DNA from 2 places in the Mesorhizobium sp. B2-4-6 genome. Region 2 is predicted to be linked to the other one. Evidence: predicted binding sites of a transcription regulator. Region 2 holds the regulator's gene; the other holds the start of a gene.

Region 1 (5,082 bases), on a different contig from region 2:
GCCGTATTGCAGCAGGAGCGGCGTCGGCCTCACCTGGCCTTCGTCGTGGCAGCGCTTCAGGAAGGCGGCGTGTTCGGCCGGATAACGCTGCGCCACACCCATCTTCTCGTTCCAGTCATTGGCGACCATGGCGAGGCGCGGATAGAGCGCGGTGCGCAGGCCCTCGATCAGGTCCGGCAGCGGATATTTGAAATAGCGATACTCGCCCTTGCCGAAGCCGTGGCGGGCCATCACCACATGGCTGCGGAAATGTTCTTCATGCGGATAGAGCGCAGCGAGGTCGGCGCATTCCTCGGGCGCGAGCAGGCCCGGCATGACGGCGCAGCCATTGACGTTGAGCTCGGTGACCAGGACGCGCCAATCCTGCGCGGCGACGCGGGCTTCGGTTGAGCGGCTGGCGCGTTTGGCGTTCACGGAATGGATGGTCATAGGTTGGCTCCATCGCTTGCTTGCCCGAAGATGGGGCGAGCGACCGGGCCAAACCACCCGATTCATGGCAAAGTGGCGAGGCGCTCGAGTTGCCAATCTCCGTCCTTGCGGGGGAGATCAGCAGCTTCACTGCTGGCGATACGCCTCCAGCTCCGGATCGAGGTCCACCTTCACCGCATTGGTAAACACACATGTCGCCACCATGATGCCGGCGAAGGCAACGAGATTGACCAGCAGCGCCTCGTCATAGCGCGCCTTGAGCGCTGCCCAGACTTCATCGGGAACGGCATTGGCATCGGCGGCGACCGCCTTGCCGAACTTTGTCAGCAACGCCTCGTCGCCAGTAGGCCCGATCGCCTCGGGATCGAGGCCGTTGTCGATCAGCGCGCGGCGGAAGAAAGTAACCGGGATTTCTGCCCGCATCGCCTCCGCGATCGTCTTCGAGAACAGCCAGATGGCGCGGTCGTCGAGCGTTGGCTTCAGCAGATCGCGCAGCGTGAACCATTCGGCGTAGATGCGGTGGGCGGCCGGCGAGTGAAGCAGGATGCGCTTCATGTTGGTCATGCGGCCGCGCAGCGCGAGCTCGCGGTCGTGCTCGGCGCGGATGTCGGCGGAAGCGGTCGCGTAGTCGATCGGCGAAAGATGCGCCATCGGCCTCACCCGAGCGTCGCGTGAAGTGCCGGCGCGCCGCGCAGCGTGTTTGAGACGGTGCAGATATCCTCGGCGTCCGCCAGGATCCGCTCTTTCGTCGCGGCATCGAGGTCGCCGGCGATCGTCAGGCGAATATTGAAGGTTTCCAGCCGCGACGGCTCGTCCTTCGCCTTGTCGCCGTTCACATCCGCCCTCACCTCGCCGAGCCGGTCGGCGACGCCGAGACGGGTGGCGGCGATGCGGGCGCTGAGCACCATGCAGGCGGCTAAGGAGGCATAGAGCAGATCGAGCGGACTGAAGCCGGGCGCGCTGACCTGCGTGACCACATCGACCGTGCCGCCGGTCGGTGTCGTGACCACCGGCAGGCCGCCCGGCGGCAGGACGGCGAGCGCGCCGGCGTTTCGGGTTCTGACTTTCAGGTCTGCCATCGCGTGGTCTCCAATTCGGAGACATTGATAGCGGACGGGAATTCATTGAGGCAATCGCCGAGGCAGGCCGTGGGCGATTGGCGTTTCTCGCCCTCATGAAATGGGGAGAGGTGGCTCGGTGAAGCCGAGACGAAGAGGGGGAGCGCCCTACGAAGGCCCCCTCTCCGCTTCGCGGACACCTCTCCCCGCCTCTGGCGGAGAGAGGAACCCAGTTCTGAAACGCTACTTCGTCAGATCGAGCGCCGCCGTCAGGTCGCCCATCGGCGGCTGGTCGTTGTTGCGCAGCGCCTTGTCGCGGGCGACGATGCCGGGCAGTACCGGCAGGTCGTAGCGGTTGGTGATGAAGCGCAGGATCGACGTCGTGTCATACTGCGTGTGGTCGACCATGCCCATCTTGGCATAGGGCGAGATGATGAAGGCGGGGATGCGGTTGGCCGGGCCCCAGCGGTCAGCCTTGGGCGGCGCGACATGGTCCCAGAAGCCGCCATTCTCGTCATAGGTGATGACCACCAGCATGTGCGGCCATTGCGGGCTCTTCTCCAGATGCGCGACGAGGTCGGCCAGATGCTGGTCACCGCTGGTCACGTCGGCATAGCCGGCATGTTCGTTGAGGTTGCCCTGCGGCTTGTAGAAGGAAACCGCCGGCAGCTTGCCGTCGTCGATCGCCTTGATGAATTCGGTGCCGCCGAGGCCGCCGTCCTTGAGGTGCTCGGCCCGCGCGGGCGTGCCCGGCGCATAAGCGGCGAAATAGTTGAAGGGCTGGTGATGAAACTGGAAGTTGGGCACGGGCGTCGCGTTCTTGCCGTCGAGCGCCGCCTGCCAGGCACCTGCATACCAGGCCCAGGAAATGCCCTTGAGCGTCAGGAGGTCGCCGATGGTGATCTCGTGCTGCGGCGGCAGCGTGTTCGGCTGCGCCGGGTCGGCGAGCGCTGCGTCACCGCCTTCGGCCGGCTTGTTGTTGCTCGGCTGGTAGGGCGGCTGCATGGTGTTGACGGCATAGAAGTCGGGGGTGATGGCGCCGTCATTGACGAATTTCGGCACGCCGCCCAGCGCCGAGGGCGGCGCGTTGTCCGCTGCCTTCAGCGTCACGCCGTCCGGCTCGACGACGGCGATCTGGCCCTTTGCCGGGCTGGTGTCGGCATTCGGATAGAAGGGCGCGCAGGCGCAGGCGAGCATGAAGTGGTTGAGGAAAGAGCCGCCAAAGGCGCCCTGGAAGAAATTGTCCGCCAGCACGTATTTCTTGGCGATATTCCACATCGGCAGGATGGAGCCGTCATAATGACCCATCACCAACGAGCCGGAATCGGCCCAGGCGACGAACTTGTCGTTCCGGCCGCCGTCGATCTGCATCTGCTCCTGGTAGAAGCGGTGCCAGAGATCATGGGTGACGACGCCGGTGTTCTCGTTGAAGCCCTTGGGATCGTCGATGGCGAAGACGGCATTGGGGAGATGCGCGGTCTGGGCTTCGGTCACCGCGGGCGTCACGCCCTTGCCGGTCAGTCCGCCCCAGGCCGGCGGCAGTTCGGAAAGCGGCTTGCCGTCGCGGTCGAGCTGACGCGCCTGATCGGGCGACACGTTGGCCAGGCCATTGGCGCCGGGGAAGCCGCCATAGAGGTTATCGAAGCTGCGGTTCTCGGCGTAGATGACGACGACGGTGTCGATCTTGTCGTAGCCGGGAGGAGCCGCGTGGGCAGCAGCGGAGAGCGATGCCAGCGCCGTGGAGGCGAGGCAAAGCGAGAGGAAGGACCGGGGAGAGAGAAAGGATCGGGTCATCGGGAAATGCCTCGTGGCTTGGGAGTGGCTGGAGGACGGCAATGCAGGAACGCAACTGCATTAATGCCGAGCTACTTCGGCGCCTTGTCACCCATGTGACAGTTCCGCAGCGTCCGAACACGGTTTCGTGAGCAAGAAAGCCAGTCATCAATCCGTTGCACTCGATCCTTACGTCGCGAACGAAATCGGGCGAAGAAAACCGGGGATGTCGCCGCAGACGATGGGACGGAAAAATCACGCGATCGTCCTTCTGGCCGCCTCGATCGTCGGCTTGACCGCGCCTGCGAGCACCGCGGGACCGTCCGGTATCCACCCCGGGCCGATGTCGCGCCAGGAAGCCTTCGCCCGCGCCGACGCGCTGACGGCGCTTGGACGGCAGATGTTCCTTGACCCTGCGCTGTCGGCCTCGGGCAAGCAGGCCTGCTCGTCCTGCCACGATCCCAACCACGCCTTCGGACCGGCCTCGGCGGCACCCGTCGAGATGGGCGGAGCCAAGCTCGACCGACCCGGTGTCCGCGCCGTGCCGTCGCTGCGCTACCTGCAGGCGGCACCTGCCTTCACCGAGCATTTCCACGACTCCGAGGACGAAGGCGACGAGAGCGTCGACAATGGCCCGACCGGCGGCCTGACCTGGGACGGCCGCGCCGACCACGGTAAGGACCAGGCGAGGATCCCGCTGCTGTCGCCCTTCGAGATGGGCAACAAGGACGAGGCTGAGGTGGTCGCTGCGCTGCGCAAGGCGCCCTATGCCGACGCCTTCGAGGCGGCGTTCGGCGCCGATGTGTTCGAGCACCCGCGGGATGCCTTCGACGCCGCGGTCGAAGCGCTCGGCACATTCGAGCAGAGCAGCGCCGATTTCTATCCCTATTCCAGCCGCTACGATGCTTTCCTCGCCGGCAAGGCGCAGCTCTCGGCGCAGGAATTGCGCGGCCGCCTGCTGTTCGAGGACGAAGCGAAGGGCAATTGCGCGAGCTGCCATCTCAGCGAGCCCGCCAATGACGGCGAGCCGCCGCAGTTCACCGACTACGGCCTGATCGCGATCGCCGTGCCGCGTAATCCGGCGATCCCCGCCAATGCCGATCCCAATTATGTCGACCTTGGCCTGTGCGGACCGCTGCGCACCGATTTCAGGAGCCATGGCGAATATTGCGGCCTGTTCAAGACGCCGACCCTGCGCAACGTGGCCTTGCGAAAGAGCTTCTTCCACAACGGCTATTTCCACTCGCTGCGCGAGGCGGTCGCCTTCTACGCCAGCCGCGATACGGATCCCGGACGCTGGTATCCGAAGAAGGCGGACGGCACGGTCGACAAATTCGACGACCTGCCAAAGGCTTACTGGCCGAACCTCAACACCGACCCACCCTTCAACGGCAAAAAGCCGGGCGACAAGGCGGCGCTGAGCGACGCCGAGATCGACGACATCGTCGCCTTCCTCGGAACGCTGACCGACGCCGACCAGGCTGGGCAATAGGGCGACCGGCAGCCAAGAGACTGGTAGGGCACACGGCCTGCTTGCAGCCGGAGCCGTGCTATCCACCGCAAAAGTGTGCCAATGTGAGCCACATCATAGGAACGCCAAGTCGCGCCTGCTATATTGCCCACCTCTTCACAGATGGAGTCTGCGATGAGGTTCGTCGCGGTGCAGGAGCCGCCCGGCGGCAGTTGGGCGGTGTTCGATGCGGGCAATGGCGCGCCGGCCGAATATGCCGGCCGGGTGCTTATCGGCCTGACATCGCGCGAGGCCCGCTGGTTCGTCGCCGCGGGCAACGACCAGGCGGCTTGGCCACGGCCCGGCCGGCCA
Region 2 (5,082 bases):
CAAGGACGTGTTCGACACGGTGCCGGCGGTGCTGAAGGAATCGGCATACGGCATCGGCTGCACGACCTGGGAAGTGACCCGGCGCGTGACCATCCCCTATACCCGCGTCGGCATCATGGGCGGCGTCATGCTTGGCCTCGGCCGCGCGCTCGGCGAGACGATGGCCGTTACCTTCGTCATCGGCAACGCGCACCGCATCAGCGCCTCGCTGTTTGCGCCGGGCACGACGATCTCGGCGACCATCGCCAACGAATTCACCGAAGCCGACGGCGATCTCTATACATCCTCGCTGGTATCGCTCGGCCTGATCCTGTTCATCATCACCTTCATCATCCTCGCGCTCGCACGTTACATGCTGATGCGCATCGACGCCCGCACGGGAGCCTGACCGATGTCGACGTCGCTTGCACTTCATAGCAGCCGCAAGAGAAAGAACAGCGTGATGATGATGCTGTGCGTCGTCGCCGCAGGCATCGGCCTTGCCTGGCTGGCGCTGATCCTCGGCGCACTGCTCTACAAGGGCCTATCCGGCCTCTCGCTGGCGGTGTTCACCGAAATGACGCCGCCGCCAGGCGATGCCGGCGGCCTGCTCAACGCCATCTACGGCAGCATCGTGATGACCGTCATCGGCGTCATCGTCGGCACGCCGATCGGTGTCCTGGCCGGAACCTACATGGCCGAATACGGCCGCTTCTCGCGCCTGACCACGATCGTGCGCTTCATCAACGACATCCTCTTGTCGGCGCCGTCGATCATCATCGGCCTGTTCGTCTATGAGCTGATGGTGCGGCCGATGGGGCACTTCTCGGCCATCGCCGGTGCCGTCGCGCTGTCGATCCTGGTGATCCCGGTGGTGGTGCGCACCACCGAGGACATGCTGAACCTCGTGCCCAACGCGCTGCGCGAAGCAGGCGCCGCCATCGGCGCGCCGCGCTGGGTGGTGATCCGCTCGGTCGCCTATCGCGCCGCTCTGTCCGGCATCGTTACCGGCATATTGCTGGCGATCGCCCGCATCTCCGGCGAGACGGCGCCGCTGCTCTTCACCGCGCTCAACAACCAGTTCTGGTCGAGCAATCTCAACGCGCCGATGGCCAGCTTGCCGGTGACCATCTTCCAGTTCGCCCTCAGCCCCTATGAGGAATGGCAGCAACTGGCGTGGACCGGCGCACTCATAATCACCCTGACGGTTCTCGGGCTGAGCATCTTCGCGCGCAGCCTCACCGGACGCAGAGAGGACAGATGAAACCGATGTTGTCCACCGATTTGAACGTAGCCGACACGACCGTCGAGAAGTCGAAGATCGAGGTCAAGAACCTCAATTTCTACTATGGCCAGTCGAAGGCGCTGAAGGACATCAACCTGTCCCTGCCCGAGCGCAGCGTGACAGCCTTCATCGGCCCGTCGGGCTGCGGGAAGTCGACGCTGCTGCGCGTGCTCAACCGCATCTACGAGCTCTATCCGAAGCAGACCGCCGAGGGCCAGGTGCTGCTCGACGGCAAGAACATCCTCGACCGCTCGCAGGACCTCAACCTGCTGCGCACCAAGATCGGCATGGTGTTCCAGAAGCCGACGCCATTCCCGATGTCTATCTACGAGAACATCGCCTTCGGCGTCAGGCTCTATGAGAAGATCAGCAAGGCCGAGATGGATAGCCGCGTCGAGTCGGCGCTGAAGCGCGCCGCGCTGTGGACCGAGGTCAAGGACAAGCTCAACGCCAGCGGCCTCAGCCTCTCGGGCGGCCAGCAGCAGCGCCTGTGCATCGCCCGTACCGTGGCGGTGAAGCCCGAGGTCATCCTGCTCGACGAGCCGGCCTCGGCGCTCGATCCGCTGTCGACCGCCAAGATCGAGGAACTGATCGACGAGTTGCAGGCCGACTACACGATCGTCATCGTCACCCACAACATGCAGCAGGCGGCGCGCGTGTCGCGGCAGACGGCGTTCATGTATCTGGGCGAGCTGGTGGAGTTCGACCGGACCGAGAAGATCTTCACCTCGCCCCGCGAGAAGCGCACGCAGGACTACATTACCGGCCGCTTCGGCTGAGTTCATACGAGGACATCATCATGGCCGAACATACCGTCGCCTCCTTCGACGAGGATCTGAGGCAGATCAGCCGGCTCATCAACGACATGGGCGATCTCGCCAGCTCGATGGTCGGCGGCGCGACCAAGGCGCTGCTCGAGACCGACAATGCGCTGGCGCAGCGCGTCGTCTCCGACGACGCCATCATGGACGCTCGTCAGCGCGAGCTCGACGACCGCGCCATCACGCTGATCGCCAAGCGGCAGCCGATGGCGGACGACCTGCGCAACGTGGTCGGCTCGATCCGTATGGCGGGCGACCTCGAACGCATCGGCGATCTCGCCAAGAACATCGCCAAGCGCGTCGGCTCGGTCGGCGTCAGCGCCGCGCCGCGCGACCTCACGCATTCGATCGATTCCATGGCGCAGATGGTGCTGATCCAGGTCCAGGCCGTGATCCAGGAATATATGGTGGGCGATGCCACGGCGCTGGCCAAGCTTCGCAACGACGACGAGCGCATCGACGTCAAATACACCTCCGTCTTCCGTGAGCTGTTGACCTACATGATGGAAGACCCGCGCAACATCACCGCTTGCACGCATCTTCTGTTCTGCGCCAAGAATCTCGAGCGCATCGGCGACCATGTGACCAACATCGCCGAGAACGCCTATTATGTGCTGACCGGCACGCAATTGCCCGCCAATCGTCCGAAGCAGGACGAGACCGCAATGTCGGCGCCGGCGGCCTGACGAAAAGGTTACCCCAATGATCGCGCCACGCATCATGGTGGTGGAGGACGAGGAGCCGCTGGGGGTGCTGCTCCGCTACAATCTCGAATCCGAGGGTTACCAGGTCGAAGTGGTGACCCGCGGCGACGAGGCCGAAATCCGCCTTCAGGAAAACGTTCCCGACATGCTCGTGCTCGACTGGATGGTGCCGGCGGTTTCCGGCATCGAGCTTTGCCGGCGTCTCAGGATGCGGCCCGAGACCGAGCGGCTGCCGATCATCATGCTGACGGCCCGCGGCGAGGAAAGCGACCGCGTGCGCGGCCTCTCGACCGGCGCCGACGACTATCTGGTCAAGCCGTTCTCGACGCCGGAGTTCATGGCGCGCGTCAAGGCGCTGCTGCGCCGCGCCAAGCCGGAGGTGCTGTCCAGCGTGCTCAAGGTCGGCGACATCGTGCTCGACCGCGAATCGCACCGCGTCTACCGCAAGAAGAGCGAGATCAGGCTCGGCCCGACCGAGTTCCGCCTGCTCGAATTCATGATGCGCCATCCCGGCCGCGTGTTCTCGCGCAGCCAGCTGCTCGACAATGTCTGGGGCGAGACGATCTATATCGACGAGCGCACCGTGGACGTCCATGTCGGGCGCCTGCGCAAGGCGGTCAACAACGGCCGCATGCCGGACGTCATCCGCACCATCCGCGGGGCGGGGTACGCGATCAGGGAGGATTAGAGCGGTTCACCGTTCGGTGGGAACCGCCCTCTGCCCCGCCGCCGCTTCACATGAAATCGGGCTTGTCACCATCCGTGCCCGGCTTGTCGACGCCGAGATTTTCGCCGACATGCCGATCCGGCGCTCGGACAATCCGAGCAACCAGATCGGCCACGCTGACGCGCGATACCGACGTGCCCTTGAATGGCTCGTTGCGCGCGGTCGTTTCATAGTCGATGACCGCCTCGTCCATCAGCCATGCGGGCCGCAGGATCGTGTATTCCAGACCGGAGGCCTCGATGGCGTCTCCGGCGCGCCGGAAGGGTTTCAGGTCCTCGCCGATCATGGCGGCGTTCCATTCGCCGAACTTGCCGGACACTTCGTCATAGATGCCGAGCGCCAGAATGAAGATCAGTCGCCTGATGCCGGCCTTCTTCATGGCGGCAATCACGGCCCGAGCCTGCCTGTCGAGGTCCGCGCCGGTCAGATTGGCGTAGACGATATCCTGTCCCTGCATCGCTTCGTCGAGCCTTGCGGCGTCCAGAACGTCGCCTTGGACAACGTTCTGATTTGGCCCGGCAAGGCCGGCAAGGCGCGCCGTGTTGCGGGCAAACAGGGTCAGATGAAGGTCACCGTCGCCCGCCAGCATGTCGATGACGTGGCGGGCAATCTGGCCACCCGCGCCGAGAATGAGAACCTTGATCATATGACCTCGCTTGTTCCGGGTCGAAGGGGACGAACCCTGGTCGATCCCGCATCCCTTGGACGATTACCTTCCGCCGATGGGTTGCAGCGTCTTGCCGAAGAAAGGCGCCAGCACCGACACTGCTTCATCGACATATCTCTCGCCGTCATAGAGATCCATGTGGTTGGCCCCTTCAACGACATGGTAGCTCTTGTCCTTGCTGGCGGCGCGGCTATAGAGGTCGTCGCTCATCCATTTGCTGCCGGCCTTGCTCCCGGCCACGATCTGCAGCGGCTGGGTGAGGTAGGCCTCGGCCTTGGAATAGGCGTCGTAGGGAATGATCTGCGACAGGCTGCGAGCCGTCGCATAACCGGGTGCGGTCGGGTATTCGGCCCGGGGCGTGTGATAATATTCCCAGGCCTGGCGCAGTTCTTCGTTCGGAGCGTCGTCTTCCTTCAGTGGCGCCAACGGAATCCTGCCGACCTCCGAACCGTTGGCGTCGGAAGTCCGTGCCGCCGCGCCGGCCGCGATCACGGCGCGGGCGTCTGCATCCTTGATATTGTTGTCCCAACCGTTGCGGAACATCTGGCCGATATTGACGGCGCTCACGGTTCCGACGGCCTTGATGCGCGGGTCGTCAATTGCCGCATTGGCCGTATAGCCGGCGCCGGCGCAGATGCCCATCGCACCGATACGGTCATTGTCGACATAGGGGAGCGTGGTCAGGTAATCGAGCACGGCGCTCACGTCTTCGGTGCGGACAGAGGGGTTTTCGAGCTGGCGCGGCTGCCCGCCGCTCTCGCCCTGGTAGGAGGCATCGTAGGCGATGGTGATGAAGCCCTGTTCGGCGAGCTTCCTTGCATAGGTGCCCGCCGTCTGCTCCTTCACGCCGCCGCCTGGATGCGAAACGATGACTGCCGGGTAGGTCCTGGTCTTGTTGA

The links. Region 2 encodes PhoB, which activates phosphate uptake and scavenging genes when phosphate is short. Its sites were predicted from a motif close to TGTCATNNANCTGTCAT; they were not measured.
Region 1: a site for PhoB is predicted at 3,424-3,440, ahead of FJ957_RS11835 (acid phosphatase). Genes of this name have one in related genera too.

The regions. Positions count from the first base shown of each region.
Region 1 is NZ_VFVI01000003.1:362,877-367,958, reverse strand. Features, by position in the region: gene FJ957_RS11850 (2OG-Fe(II) oxygenase) at 1-429, opposite strand, end outside; gene FJ957_RS11845 (hypothetical protein) at 556-1,080, opposite strand; gene FJ957_RS11840 (OsmC family protein) at 1,086-1,508, opposite strand; gene FJ957_RS11835 (acid phosphatase) at 1,731-3,281, opposite strand; gene FJ957_RS11830 (cytochrome-c peroxidase) at 3,487-4,752, shown strand; gene FJ957_RS11825 (hypothetical protein) at 4,906-5,082, shown strand, end outside.
Region 2 is NZ_VFVI01000010.1:11,043-16,124, forward strand. Features, by position in the region: gene pstC (phosphate ABC transporter permease subunit PstC) at 1-388, shown strand, start outside; gene pstA (phosphate ABC transporter permease PstA) at 392-1,243, shown strand; gene pstB (phosphate ABC transporter ATP-binding protein PstB) at 1,240-2,043, shown strand; gene phoU (phosphate signaling complex protein PhoU) at 2,064-2,771, shown strand; gene phoB (phosphate regulon transcriptional regulator PhoB) at 2,788-3,477, shown strand; gene FJ957_RS22575 (SDR family oxidoreductase) at 3,524-4,162, opposite strand; gene FJ957_RS22580 (alpha/beta hydrolase) at 4,226-5,082, opposite strand, start outside.